Variovorax paradoxus B4: one gene and its partner. The protein of the gene in region 1 interacts with the protein of each later gene in a pairwise test. Links are inferred from orthologs where the notes say so. Each region holds a gene or a part of one and is shown on either strand. Other genes may lie near its edges.

Region 1 (6,576 bases):
TCAACGGCTTCGGTCGCATCGGTCGCAACGTGCTGCGCGCAGCCGTGCAGAACTTCAAGAACGAGATCGAGATCGTCGCCATCAACGACTTGCTCGAGCCCGACTACCTGGCCTACATGCTCCAGTACGACTCGGTGCATGGCCGCTTCAAGGGCGAAGTCACGGTGGAAGGCAACACGCTGATCGTCAACGGCAAGAAGATCCGCCTCACGCAGGAGCGCGACCCGGCGCAACTGAAGTGGAACGAAGTCGGCGCCGACATCGTGCTCGAATCCACCGGCCTGTTCCTCACCAAGGAAACCTGCCAGAAGCATCTCGACGCGGGCGCCAAGAAGGTGATCATGTCGGCCCCCTCGAAGGACGACACCCCCATGTTCGTCTACGGCGTGAACGACAAGAAGTACGCCGGCGAAGCCATCGTCAGCAACGCCAGCTGCACCACCAACTGCCTGGCGCCGCTGGCCAAGGTGCTGAACGACAAGTGGGGCATCAAGCGCGGCCTGATGACCACCGTGCACGCCGCCACCGCCACGCAGAAGACCGTGGACGGCCCGAGCAACAAGGACTGGCGCGGCGGCCGCGGCATCCTGGAAAACATCATTCCCTCGAGCACCGGCGCCGCCAAGGCCGTGGGCGTGGTGATCCCCGAGCTCAACAAGAAGCTCACGGGCATGAGCTTCCGCGTGCCGACCTCCGACGTGTCGGTGGTCGACCTCACGGTGGAGCTGGTGAAGGAAGCCACCTACAAGGAAATCTGCGCCGAGATGAAGGCACAGAGCGAAGGCGCGCTCAAGGGCGTGCTGGGCTACACCGAAGACAAGGTGGTGGCCACCGACTTCCGCGGCGACCCACGCACCTCGATCTTCGACGCCGAAGCCGGCATTGCGCTCGACAGCACCTTCGTGAAGCTCGTGAGCTGGTACGACAACGAATGGGGCTACTCGAACAAGTGCCTGGAGATGGTGAAGGTCGTGGCGAAGTAAGGCTTCGCGGACTCGGCAACAAGAACGCGCCCTCGGGCGCGTTTTTTCATGGGCGTGCCGGCTGAGGCAATGCCTCAGCGCAGCTTCTCGTTCCTCCGGATCTCGCTGCTGAGCTGCGAAGTCAACCGGGTCGCGGCGCGCCGGGCGGCGAGCCCGTAGTCGCCGTTGAATTCGCCGAACTCCGCCGTGCCGTTGCCGACCGCGCGCACGCGCGTGACCTCGGCGCCGGCGGCATCGCTCACCACGCAGCTCACCTCGGCGGTGAACGACGTGGGCGGCCAGGTGATCCACGAGGACGAGCTCGAATCGGTCTTGATCTGCGGCGTGAACACCAGCGACACGCCCGCCGCCTCGTTGGCCTTGGCATCGCCGGCGGTGCGCAGCACGACGACGTCGCGGTAGACCGCGCGCAGCGCGTCGCGGATCGACTTTTCGAGGTCGCGGTACGGGTAGTAGCTCACGCGGTCGCCGCTGCCGCCGGCGGTGGTCACCTGCTGGTCGCGCTGGGCGTCGGTCATCACGTACGCCACCTTCTTCGGGAGCAGGCGGGCCTGCGACCGCGGCGGTGCGGTTTCCGTGATCATCGTGATCGGATGGGCGCAGGCTGCCAGCAAGGCCGTCAGGATCGCCGCGGCAAACAGGCGCGCGGTCGAAGAAAAAAGAAATGGCATGGTGCGGCTTTCTCCGGCGATGGCTGTGGCTAGGGCGCAATGGCCGCGATGAACTGCGGATCGGCGTACACCTGGCGCAGCAGCGCGCGCACCAGCCTCGGATAGGCGGCCTGTCCGGCGGGCACGGCCACGATGTTGGCGTAGCTCGAATCGAAGGCCAGCTCGCCGCGGTAGGTCTTGCGCAGCCTTTGCGCGGACGCGCGCGTCACGACCACCTCCACGTCCATGCGGCCGGTGCCGTTGATCACGCCAAGGTCGAGTTCATTGACGAGTATCCGCGCCGCGATGCGGGTCTGGGCCTTGGGGTCGTAGGCCGATATCTCTCCCAGGTCGCGCATCAGTGCGTCTTCCAGGTATTGCGCGAAGGTGCCGCTGGGCGAAAGCAGCTTCGCGCGGCGCAGGCTCAGGGTGTTGATGCTGTCGTTCGGATCGGTAGGCTGCACCTTCGCGAGCGCCACCATGCCGGGGCGCGCGGCTTCGAGCCGGTCGAGCGCCTCGTAGTCGGCCGCATAGGGCGGCGCGGCGAGCTGTGCGCAGCCGGACGCCAGCACCACCGCGGCCGATGCGCAGAGCGTTGCGGTGAAAGCGCGCAGGCGCACACCCTGCGGTCTGAAGAAGATCGCCATGCCTTGAGTCCCTCCTCGGGATGCCTGATCCCGGCGCGAGGGTAGCAGGCATTGCGCCGCGCGCGAAGGCCGATTTTCAGACCGGTTCGAGCACGTGGATCAGCTTGCTCTGGACCAGCTCCTTCGTCTTCGCGCCGTGGGCCGCCATGTGCGGTGCCGCCGCATGGGCTTGCAGGTGGGCCAGCGTTTCCCACTTTTCGATTACCACGAAGGTGTCGGGCCCGAAGCTGGCCTTCGATGCCGGCACGCCCGCGGCGTCGACCGTGGCGCCGTACTCGATGCAGCCCTCCTCGGCCAGCACGGCCGCGCGGTTGGCGGCAAAGGCTTCGAGCAGGCTGGCGCGCTGGCCCGGCTTGGCGGTGATGACGGCGACGACGTGGATCATGGAAAAAAGCTCCGTTGTTGCATGTGTGTGGAATGGGACCGCCGAATCTAAAAGACCGGCCGCTCGGCCAGCGGTCCCGCGCGCGACCCTATCATCGCCCGCATGTTCTTTCCCCTGCCCCGCACGGCCACCGCGCCGTTCTGCCCCTCCGAAGTCAAGGGCAGCGTGGCGGTCCCGCAGGACCTGCCCTTCGGCAAGAAGCTGCTGCGCTACGCGGGCCCCGGCCTCCTGGTGTCGGTGGGCTACATGGACCCGGGCAACTGGGCGACCGACATCGAGGCCGGCTCGCGCTTCGGCTACGGCCTGCTCTTCGTGGTGCTGCTCGCGAGCCTGGCGGCCATGCTGCTGCAGACGCTGTGCGTGCGGCTCGGCCTGGTGGCGCAGAAAGACCTGGCGCGCGCCTGCCGCGAGCACTATTCGCCGCGCGTGAGCCGCTTCTTGTGGCTGGGCGCGGAGCTGGCCATCGTGGCCTGCGACCTGGCCGAGGTGCTGGGCAGCGCGCTCGCATTGCACCTGCTGTTCGGCGTCTCGATCCCGGTCGGCATCGGCATCACGGCGTTCGACACGCTGCTCGTGCTGGGGCTCCAGGGCGCGGGCTTCCGGCGCGTCGAGGCGATCGTGCTCGGGCTGGTGGGCACCATCGCGGGCTGCTTCGTGGTGGAGCTCGCGATGTCGCAGCCCCACTGGTTCGGCGTGGCAATGGGCTTCGCACCCAGCTTCGAGCGGCTGCAGCAGCCCGGCGCGCTGTACCTTGCGATCGGCGTGGTGGGCGCCACGGTGATGCCGCACAACCTGTACCTGCATTCATCCATCGTGCAGACCCGGCTGGTGGCCGACAGCGACGCGGCGCGGCGCGAGGCGGTGCGCTTCTGCACCTTCGACGCGGTGTTCTCGCTCTCGCTCGCGCTGCTGGTCAACGCGGCCATCATGGTGCTGGCGGCCAGTGCCTTCCACAGCACCGGCCATGTGGAGGTGACCGAGATCGACGACGCCTACCGGCTCATCGAGCCCATCGTGGGCAGCGCGTTTGCCGCCACGCTGTTCGGCATTGCGCTGCTGGCCTCGGGCCAGAGCTCGACCTTCACCGGCACCATTGCGGGCCAGATCATCATGGAAGGGTTTCTCGACCTGAAGATCCCGTGCTGGCAGCGCCGGCTGATCACGCGGGCGCTGGCGCTCGGGCCGGCCTTTCTGGGGGTCTGGTGGTTCGGCGATGGCGGCGTGGGCAAGATGCTGGTGCTGAGCCAGGTGGTGCTGAGCTTCCAGCTGCCGTTCGCGATGTGGCCGCTGATCCGCTTCACGAGCAGCCGCGCGCTGATGGGCGGCTTTGCCAACGGCACGCTGGTCAGGCTGCTGGCCTGGGGCCTGTTCGGCGTGATCAGCGCGGCCAACGTGTGGCTGGTGGCGTCGACGGTGCTCGGCGGCCTTTGATTCGAAGAAGAAGCCGCACCGCGCGCCTCAGCGGTCGGCCGCGTCTTTCCAGAGGTGCACCAGCGCCTCGGGCGCCTCGTTCTCGGGCACCTCGAAGCTGACCGAAGAACCCGAATGGGAGGTGGCGCTTTCCACCACCACTTCCACGCGGTAGAAGCGCTGGTCGCCGCCCGGCGAACCGGGGCCGTCGCGCTGCTCCGCATGCGGCGCGGCGCTTTGCAGCGCCTCGCCGATCTGCTGGCGCAGTTCCTCGCTGCAGTTGCCCAGCTGGTAGCTGCGCGGGCGCGAAAGGCCCGGCACGTAGGCCACGCCGCCCTCGCGCGTCACGCGCACGATGGAGGCCTGGTCCAGGGGCGGAAGCTGAATCATGATGGTGTGACTCCCACGGTGTTCCACGCGGCGCCAACGGCCTTGTGCGCCGCGCTGTCGGCGCCGAAGCGCCTGGCCGCATTTTCCACGCTGAGCTGTGCAAAGGCCAGGAAATCGGCGTCTTTGTGCAGCCGCCGGTCGCACACCGTGTCGTACCAGACGCGGCCGGCCGTCTCCCATGCCGGGCCCTGGATGGCCGTGGCAGCGAGATGAAAGGCGCGGTTCGGAATGCCGGAATTGATGTGCACGCCGCCATTGTCCTGCCGCGTGGCGACAAAGTCTTTCATGTGGGCAGGCTGCGGGTCCTTGCCCAGCACCGGGTCGTCGTAGGCCGTTCCGGGCTCGGCCATCGAGCGCAGTGCGCGGGCCTTCACCTTGCCGGTGAAGAGCCCCGCGCCCACCAGCCAGTCGGCCTGCTGCGCCGTCTGCTTCAGCAGGTGCTGCTTGACCAGGGCGCCGAACACGTCGCAGATCGACTCGTTGAGCGCGCCCGGCTGCCCCTGGTAGACCAGGCCCGACTCGTGGTCGATCACGCCGTGCGTGAGCTCGTGGCCGATGATGTCCACCGCAATGGTGAAGCGGTTCATGACCTCGCCGTCGCCGTCGCCGAACACCATCTGCCTGCCGTTCCAGAAGGCGTTGTCGTAGTCGTTGCCGTAGTGCACGCTGCCGGTCAGCGGCAGGCCCGCGCCGTCGATGGAGTCGCGCTCGTAGATGTCGTGGTAGAGGCGGTAGGTGGCGCCCAGGTAGTCGTAGGCCTCGTCGGCGGCAACGTCGCCGGTGGCGGCCTGCCCTTCGGCGCGCACCAGCCTGCCGGGCAGGCTCATGGTGTGCTCCGCGTCGTGGATGGCGCGTGCGGGCGAAGCGCGCCGCACGTAGCTGGGCGCGGGGCCCGACGACACGCCCTGCGCGGCCACCGCCTCGCGAAGGCCGCGTTGCTGGCGGTCGATCATCAGCGTCTGCGCCGCCCTTGCCCTGGCATGTGCGCTGGCATGTTCCGCCAGCCGGTCCAGCAGGTACGGCGGTACGAAGCTGGGCGGCAAAAGGCCCGGCGAGCGAAGCGGCATGGGCGACTCTCCTTTGCAGTTGAGGGCAACAAAAAGACGGTAGCAGAAAGCCGTAAAACCTGGATCACTCCGTTACTTCTGGTCATGGAATGCCCGTGCTTCAGGCCATACGATCGGAGCCTCCCGATTCACTTGCCGCCGTTGCCATGTTCATCGTCACTCTCACCTACATCCGTCCGCTTGAAGAGCTCGATGCGTTGATGGATGGGCACATGGCGTGGCTGCGAAAGCACTACCAGAGCGGACTGTTCCTGGCCTCGGGCCGGCAGGTGCCGCGCAAGGGCGGCGTGATCTTCGCGCGCTCGGGCGACCGGGCTGCGCTCGATGCGGTGCTGGCACGCGACCCGTTCGTGCAGAGCGGTGTGGCCAGCACGCACGTGATCGAGTTCGTGCCCAGCATGACCGCACCCGCGACCGAGATCCTCAAGGCGCTTTGAGGCCTCCAGGCCGCGTGTTGTTTCAAGCCCGCGGCGTTTCCTCGCGCCCGCCGGGGTGCCGCGCAAAGCGCGCGGCATCGTGGCCATGCACCGGCGCCGGATCGCTCCAGGGCCAGCCGCCGAACTGCGTGCGGCGGTAGTCGGCCAGCGTCTGGCTGATCTCGGCCTGCGTATTCATCACGAACGGACCGTATTGCGCCACCGGCTCGGCAATGGGGCGTCCCTGCAGCAGCAGGAATTCGCCCGGCTCTTCGTCGCCATTGCGCAGTTCGACGGCCGTGTCGGCGCGCAGTTCGATGGCGGCCGGGCCTTCCACGCGCCGGCCTGCGATGGTCGCCACGGCGCCCTTGAAGAAGTACAGCATGCGCCGCGTGCCTTCGCCCGCGGCGGCAGGCAGCGTCCATTGCGCGCCGGGCGTCATCTTGAGGGTCCAGATCGCCACGTCGGCATCGGCCTGCGCGGCCCATGAATCGGGCGGCGGCGACAGCGGGTGGATCGGCGCCTGTCCGCCGTCCGCGGCAGTGCCGCCGAACCGGCCCGCGATCACCGCGACCTCGGTGCGGCCGCCCGCCGCGTCGTCGGACGCAAAGTGCGGAATGGCCTCCGA
Region 2 (6,099 bases), 3.8 Mb from region 1 along the record:
GGGGTTCACGTCCTTGCGCGGCTCCTTGCCGAAGAAGGCCTTCACCTTTTCCTGCACCTTGGGCATGCGGGTCATGCCGCCGACCAGGATCACGTCGTTGATGTCCGACACGCTGATGCCGGCGTCCTTGATGGCCAGGCGGCAGGGCGCGATGGTGCGCTCGACCAGCTCGTCGACCAGGCTTTCCAGCTTGGCGCGGGTGAGCTTGATGTTCAGGTGCTTCGGACCCGAGGCATCGGCCGTGATGTAGGGCAGGTTGATGTCGGTCTGCGCGCTGTTCGACAGCTCGATCTTGGCCTTTTCCGCCGCTTCCTTCAGGCGCTGGAGTGCGAGCACGTCCTTGCCCAGGTCCACGCCTTGCTCTTTCTTGAACTCGGCAATGATGTAGTCGATGATGCGCTGGTCGAAGTCTTCGCCGCCCAGGAAGGTGTCGCCGTTGGTCGACAGCACTTCGAACTGCTTCTCGCCGTCGACGTCCGCAATCTCGATGATCGACACGTCGAAGGTACCGCCGCCGAGGTCATACACGGCGATCTTGCGGTCGGCCTTGTCCTGTTTGTCGAGGCCGAAGGCCAGGGCCGCAGCGGTGGGCTCGTTGATGATGCGCTTGACGTCCAGGCCCGCGATGCGGCCCGCGTCCTTGGTGGCCTGGCGCTGGGCGTCGTTGAAGTAGGCCGGCACCGTGATCACGGCTTCGGTCACGGGCTCGCCGAGATAGTCTTCGGCGGTCTTCTTCATCTTGCGCAGGATGTCGGCGCTGACCTGCTGGGGCGCGATCTTCTTGCCGCGCACTTCCACCCACGCGTCGCCGTTGTCGGCCTTCGCGATGGTGTAGGGCATGAGGTCGATGTCCTTCTGGACTTCCTTCTCCTCGAACTTGCGGCCGATCAGGCGCTTGATCGCGTACAGCGTGTTCTTGGGGTTGGTGACGGCCTGGCGCTTGGCCGAGGCACCGACGAGCACTTCGCCGTCTTCCTGGTAAGCCACGATCGACGGCGTGGTGCGCGCACCCTCCGAGTTCTCGATCACACGCGTGGTGTTGCCTTCCATGATCGACACGCACGAGTTGGTGGTGCCGAGGTCGATGCCGATGATCTTTGCCATGTTCTTACTCCTGAAAGCCTGAAAAATATGTTGTTATGAACTTGTGGATAACCCGGCGCGATTCAAGGTATGAAGCGGGGATTTCCTGTGGGAATCGTGTGTGCCGCGACGATTACTTCGGGGCGCTGACCGTGACCAGCGCCGGGCGCAGCACGCGGTCGTTGATGGTGTAGCCCTTCTGGAGCACGCTCACCACGGTGTTGGGTTCCTGCTCGGGAGCGGGCACCACCGAGATGGCCTGGTGCTGGTGCGGGTCGAACCTGGCGCCGGGGGCCGGGGCCACCTCGATCACCTTGTTGCGCTCGAGCGCGCTCTTCAGTTGGCGCAGCGTGGCTTCGGCGCCTTCGCGGATCTGTTCGGGCGTGGCATCCTTGATGGCCAGGCCGGCTTCGAGGCTGTCGGTCACCGGCAGCAGGCTCTCGGCAAAGGCTTCGACCGCGAACTTGCGCGCCTTGGTGATTTCGTCGTCGGCGCGGCGGCGGGCGTTCTGGACGTCGGCCTGGGCGCGCAGGTACTGGTCGGACAGCTCGGCGTTCCTGGCCTGCAGGGCAGCGAGTTCGCCCTGGGCCGTGGCCAGCGCCTCGGCTTCGTTGGCAGCCTGTGCGGCTTCCAGTTCTTCGGGGCTTGGCTCGCCTTGCAGCATTTGCGAATTCTGTGCGGATTGTTGCGGGTCAGACATTTTTCAAAGAACCGGCGCGAGGCCGGGAAACAAGCGATAGCCAGCCACTTGGGGCTGGTCGGGGGCATTTCAAGCGAAAAAATGCGGCCCAAAGGGCCGCAACGGGAACAAAAGCGCCGACGGGAGGGCGCAGCGACACGAAGTGCGCGCAGCCGGGGGGCGAGCCTTAATGCGCGTCGAGCAGCTCGACGTCGAACTTCAGGGTGGCGTTCGGCGGGATCACGCCGCCCGCGCCGCGTGCGCCATAGCCCAGCGAAGCGGGAATGATCAGCGTGCGCTTGCCGCCGATCTTCATGCCGGCAACGCCTTCATCCCAGCCCTTGATGACCTGGCCTGCGCCCAGCGAGAACGCGAACGGGTCGTTGCGGTCGCGGCTCGAGTCGAACTTGGCGCCTTGCACGCCGTCGTTGTAGAGCCAGCCGGTGTAGTGCACGTGCACGTGCTGGCCGGCCTTGGCTTCTGCGCCGTCGCCCACGGTGGTGTCTTCGTATTGCAGGCCGGAGGGAGTGGTAGGCATGTCGAACGCTCCTTGCGTCAATGAAATGGAGGATGGATGGATAAACGGACCGAAGGCGCGGAGTTTACCGACGCCCCGGAGGAGGCCGGCCGGCCTGCTCAATTGCCGGTGTCAAGAGGCGGGACGGGGGAAGACGGCGACGATGCGGCAGGCGGGGGAGAGGGCGGTGCGCCAGGGGAAGAGGAAGAAGAAGGCGCCGATGGCGAAGACGATGAAGGCGCAGCGGGCGCGGGCGCCGCGGCCTTCTTGACCTGGCCCAGCTGCCATTTGCCCGCGAAGGCCTGCAGATCCGAGAGCCGCTTGAGGAGGTCCTGCCCGCTCGCAGTGAGGCTGTAGCCGTCGCCGCCATGGCTCACGAGGCCGGCTTCGCGCAGCTCCTTGATGCGGGTATTGAGCGTGTTGGGGGTGATGCTGCCGACGCTGTCCTGCAGCAGCCGGAACGTCTGGGCATGGCCGTCGCGCAGCGCCCAGAGCACGCGAAGCGCGTAGCGGGCCTCGAGCAGCGCAAGCAGCTGGCTGACGGCTGCGTTTTCCTTGGTACTCATCGACATCATCTCCTCGGGGCTGGGCGGGCCATCGATCCTGGGCAGGGCCGGTGCCTCGCGTTCTTTTCTTGTTGGCTCGCTATAGGGACCGCGCGTTGGCCGGCGACTATAGCGCAAGGATCACGATGCTACTAGTTTTATAGCTACGGTTGCATGCTGCATGCGGGCCGTGAGACAAAGCTTCACAAATTTGCGAAATTGGCCATGGCTTCGCCTAGCCGGACCGCGCGGGTGGGCGCCCAGTCGGGGTTGAAGGCCAGCGGGGGCGACGGGAACAGCATGACGACGGTGGAGCCGAGCAGGAAGCGGCCCATCTCGTCGCCCTGCCCGAGCACGATCTGCTGATCGGCGTAGTGCCATTCGCGCAGCTCGCCGCCGCGCGGCGGATTGACCACGCCGTGCCACACGGTGGCCATGCTGCCGACGATGGTGGCACCCACCAGCACCAGCACGAAGGGCCCGCGCGCCGATTCGAAGACGCACACCACGCGCTCGTTGCGCGCGAACAGGCCGGGCACGCCGCGCGCCGTGACCGGGTTGACCGAAAACAGGTCGCCGGGCACGTGGATCATGCGCAGAAGGCGCCCCTCGCAGGGCATGTGGATGCGGTGGTAGTCCTTCGGGCTCAGGTACAGCGTGGCGAAGCTGCCGTGCGCGAAGCGCGCCGCGAGCACCGCGTCGCCGCCGACCAGCGCGGTGGTGGTGTAGTTGTGGCCCTTGGCCTGGAAGATCTGGTCGCCCTCGATGGCGCCGAACTGGCTGATGGCGCCGTCCACCGGACACACGAGATCGGCCTGCGCGAGAGGCCGCACGCCGGGCTTGAGCGCGCGCGTGAAGAACTGGTTGAAGCTCTTGTAGTAGTTGATGTCGGATTCGAGCGCCTCGCCCATGTCGACGCCGTACTTGGCAACGAAGCGCCGGATGATCCATGTGGTGACGGCGCCGCGTTCCTTGCCCGCGACCCAGCCGGCGAAGTTCGTCAGGGCCTGCTTGGGAAACAGGTATTGGGGCAGTACGGCAGAGCGGTCGGACACGTGTGGGAGGCCTGGAATGCCTGGAGTGCGAATCGGAGGGGCATTCTATAAAGCGCCCGGGGCCCCGAACGTAGGAGGCTTCCCTTGTATCCGGCACTCCATTTTTCGTATCCGGGACGCGCCTTGCGGGCGCCCCGGCCGGCGTCAGTCGGCCTTGATGCCCGCTGCCTTGATCACCTGCGCCCACTTTTCGACCTCGGCCTTCTGGAAGGCCGCGATCTTTGCCGTGCTGAGGTCGGCGGGTTCCATGCCGAAGCCCTTGAGTTTTTCCTGCATCTCGGGCGTTGCAAGGATCTTGCGGATCTCGGTGTGCAGCCGCTCGACGATGGGCGCCGGGGTGCCCGCGGGCACGAAGATCGCCTGCCACGACAGCACCTCGAAGTCCTGCAGGCCCGCGATGCCGGACTCCGCAACCGTCGGCACGTCGGGCATCGAAGCCAGGCGCTTGGCCGAGGTCACGGCAATGGCGCGCAGCTTGCCGCTCTGGACGTGCGGGCCCGCCACCACGGTGGTGTCGAACATCATGTCGACCTGGCCGCCGATCACGTCCTGGATCGCCGGGCCGCTGCCCTTGTACGGAATGTGCGTGAACTTCACGCCCGACTTGAACGCCAGCAGTTCGAGCGACAGATGCTGCGAGGTGCCCGTGCCGGCCGACGCCGACGACAGCCCGCCCGACTTGGTCTTGCTGGCTTCCAGCACGTCTTTCAGCGTCTTGTAGGGGCTGGCCTGGTTCACCACCAGTACCAGCGGGTTGGTGCCGATCAGCGTCACCGGGGCAAACGACTTCTGCGGGTCGTAGCCGAGCTTCGGGTACAGGCTCACGTTGATGGCGTGCGAGCTGATCGTGCCGCCCACCATCGTGAAGCCGTCGGGCGCCGCGCGCGAGCCGATCTCCGAGCCCACGCTGCCGCCGGCGCCGCCCTTGTTGTCGATGATCACGCTCGTGCCCAGCACCGTGCCGAGCTTCTGGCCGATCAGGCGGGCCAGCACGTCGGTCGTGCCGCCCGCGGGAAAGGGCACGAGGTAGGTGATGGCCTTGCCCGTGGGCCAGTTGCCGGGGCCCTGCGCGAACGCGGGCAGGCCCGCGGCGAGCGAAGAGGCGAGGGCGGTGCGAATCAGTGTGCGGCGTTGCATTGCGAAGTCTCCTTTGATGATGTTGATGGCCGTCGTCGCGTCACGGTGCGTCGACGATTTCGATCCAGTTCGGGTTCTTGCCGGCGGTGATGCGCGAAGGCTTGCCGAGCGCACCGGTCGCGGAATCGATGGCGTACAGCGAAATGCCGTGCGATTCCTGCCCGGCGGCAATCAGGTAGCGGCCGCTCGGATCGATCGCGAAACCGCGCGGCCCTTTCTCGGTCGGCGTCTGGCCCAGCGGCTGCAGCTGGCCGCTCGCCGCGTCCACCTTGAACGCCGAGAGCGTGCTCGAGGTGCGCTCCGAGGCGTACAGGAAGCGCCCGTCCGGCGTCAGGTGCAGGTCGGCTGCCCAGGGCTTGCCCGCGAAGCCCGGCGGCAGCGTGGTGGTGCTCTGTTCCAGCTTGAGCGTGCCGCGCGCGGCGTCCCACGCATACACGTGCAGGGCTGCGTCGAGCTCGTCCAGCAGGTAGACGTGGCGCTGCGCCTTGTCCCAGACGAAGTGGCGCGGCCCCGATTTGGCGGTGCCCATGGTCAGCGGCGGATCGTTGGGCGACAGCAGCCCTTTGTCCGCATCGAAGCGCCAGCTCGACACGTTGTCGCCGCCCAGGCTGGTGGCAAGCACGAAGCGGTTGCCGGCATCTGCGTGGACCGCATGCGCATTCGGCCCGGTCTGGACCAACTGCTGGATCGGGCCCACAGCGCCGTCCTTGCCGATGGCGTTGACCGAGATCTTGCCGCCCTGGTAGGAGGCCGCGAAGAGCCACTTGCCGCTCGCGTCGAGGTCGATGTTGGCCATGCTGTCGGCCAGCGGCGCCTCGCCGAGCTTCTGCAGCTTGCCGGTGGCCGCGTCGATCGACAGCGAGACCACGCGGAACGGCTGCGAGCGCAGCGCGGCGTAGAGCACGCGCTTGTCGTGGCTCACGGCCATCGGCATGGCCGTGCCGCCGACGTTGAGCGTCTGCACCGGCTTGAGCACGCCCTCTGCGCGGTCCAGCTCGAGCACCGAGATCTCCTGGCTGTCGGCGTTGGACACGTAGACCCAGGTGGCGGCCGAGGCGTGGCCTGCAGCTGCGCACAGCAGTG

The links.
Region 2: the proteins of VAPA_RS26835 (region 1) and grpE interact in binary tests that used the Escherichia coli proteins (3 or more experiments, as listed by UniProt). The link is inferred for Variovorax paradoxus B4 from one-to-one orthologs.

The regions. Positions count from the first base shown.
Region 1 is NC_022247.1:5,741,271-5,747,846, reverse strand. The notes cover bases 2,110-4,931. They hold VAPA_RS26835 (Nramp family divalent metal transporter), read left to right. Parts: upstream 2,110-2,767; coding sequence 2,768-4,096; downstream 4,097-4,931. Other genes in these bases: VAPA_RS26825 (M4 family metallopeptidase), read right to left, coding at 4,462-4,931; VAPA_RS26830 (protealysin inhibitor emfourin), read right to left, coding at 4,124-4,465; VAPA_RS26840 (putative quinol monooxygenase), read right to left, coding at 2,357-2,665; VAPA_RS26845 (hypothetical protein), read right to left, coding at 2,110-2,280. Also shown: gap (type I glyceraldehyde-3-phosphate dehydrogenase), read left to right, coding at 1-983; VAPA_RS26850 (hypothetical protein), read right to left, coding at 1,058-1,654; more of VAPA_RS26845, read right to left, coding at 1,684-2,109; more of VAPA_RS26825, read right to left, coding at 4,932-5,532; VAPA_RS26820 (YciI family protein), read left to right, coding at 5,679-5,969; VAPA_RS26815 (pirin family protein), read right to left, coding at 5,992-6,576. UniProt on the Escherichia coli protein: H(+)-stimulated, divalent metal cation uptake system. Involved in manganese and iron uptake. Can also transport cadmium, cobalt, zinc and to a lesser extent nickel and copper. Involved in response to reactive oxygen.
Region 2 is NC_022247.1:1,931,005-1,937,103, forward strand. What follows is about bases 1-2,883. They hold grpE (nucleotide exchange factor GrpE), read right to left. Parts: upstream 1,784-2,883; coding sequence 1,217-1,783; downstream 1-1,216. Other genes in these bases: dnaK (molecular chaperone DnaK), read right to left, coding at 1-1,104; VAPA_RS08890 (FKBP-type peptidyl-prolyl cis-trans isomerase), read right to left, coding at 1,950-2,300; VAPA_RS08895 (winged helix-turn-helix transcriptional regulator), read right to left, coding at 2,399-2,845. Also shown: asd (archaetidylserine decarboxylase), read right to left, coding at 3,028-3,879; VAPA_RS08905 (Bug family tripartite tricarboxylate transporter substrate binding protein), read right to left, coding at 4,024-5,016; VAPA_RS08910 (lactonase family protein), read right to left, coding at 5,057-6,099. UniProt on the Escherichia coli protein: Participates actively in the response to hyperosmotic and heat shock by preventing the aggregation of stress-denatured proteins, in association with DnaK and GrpE. It is the nucleotide exchange factor for DnaK and may function as a thermosensor.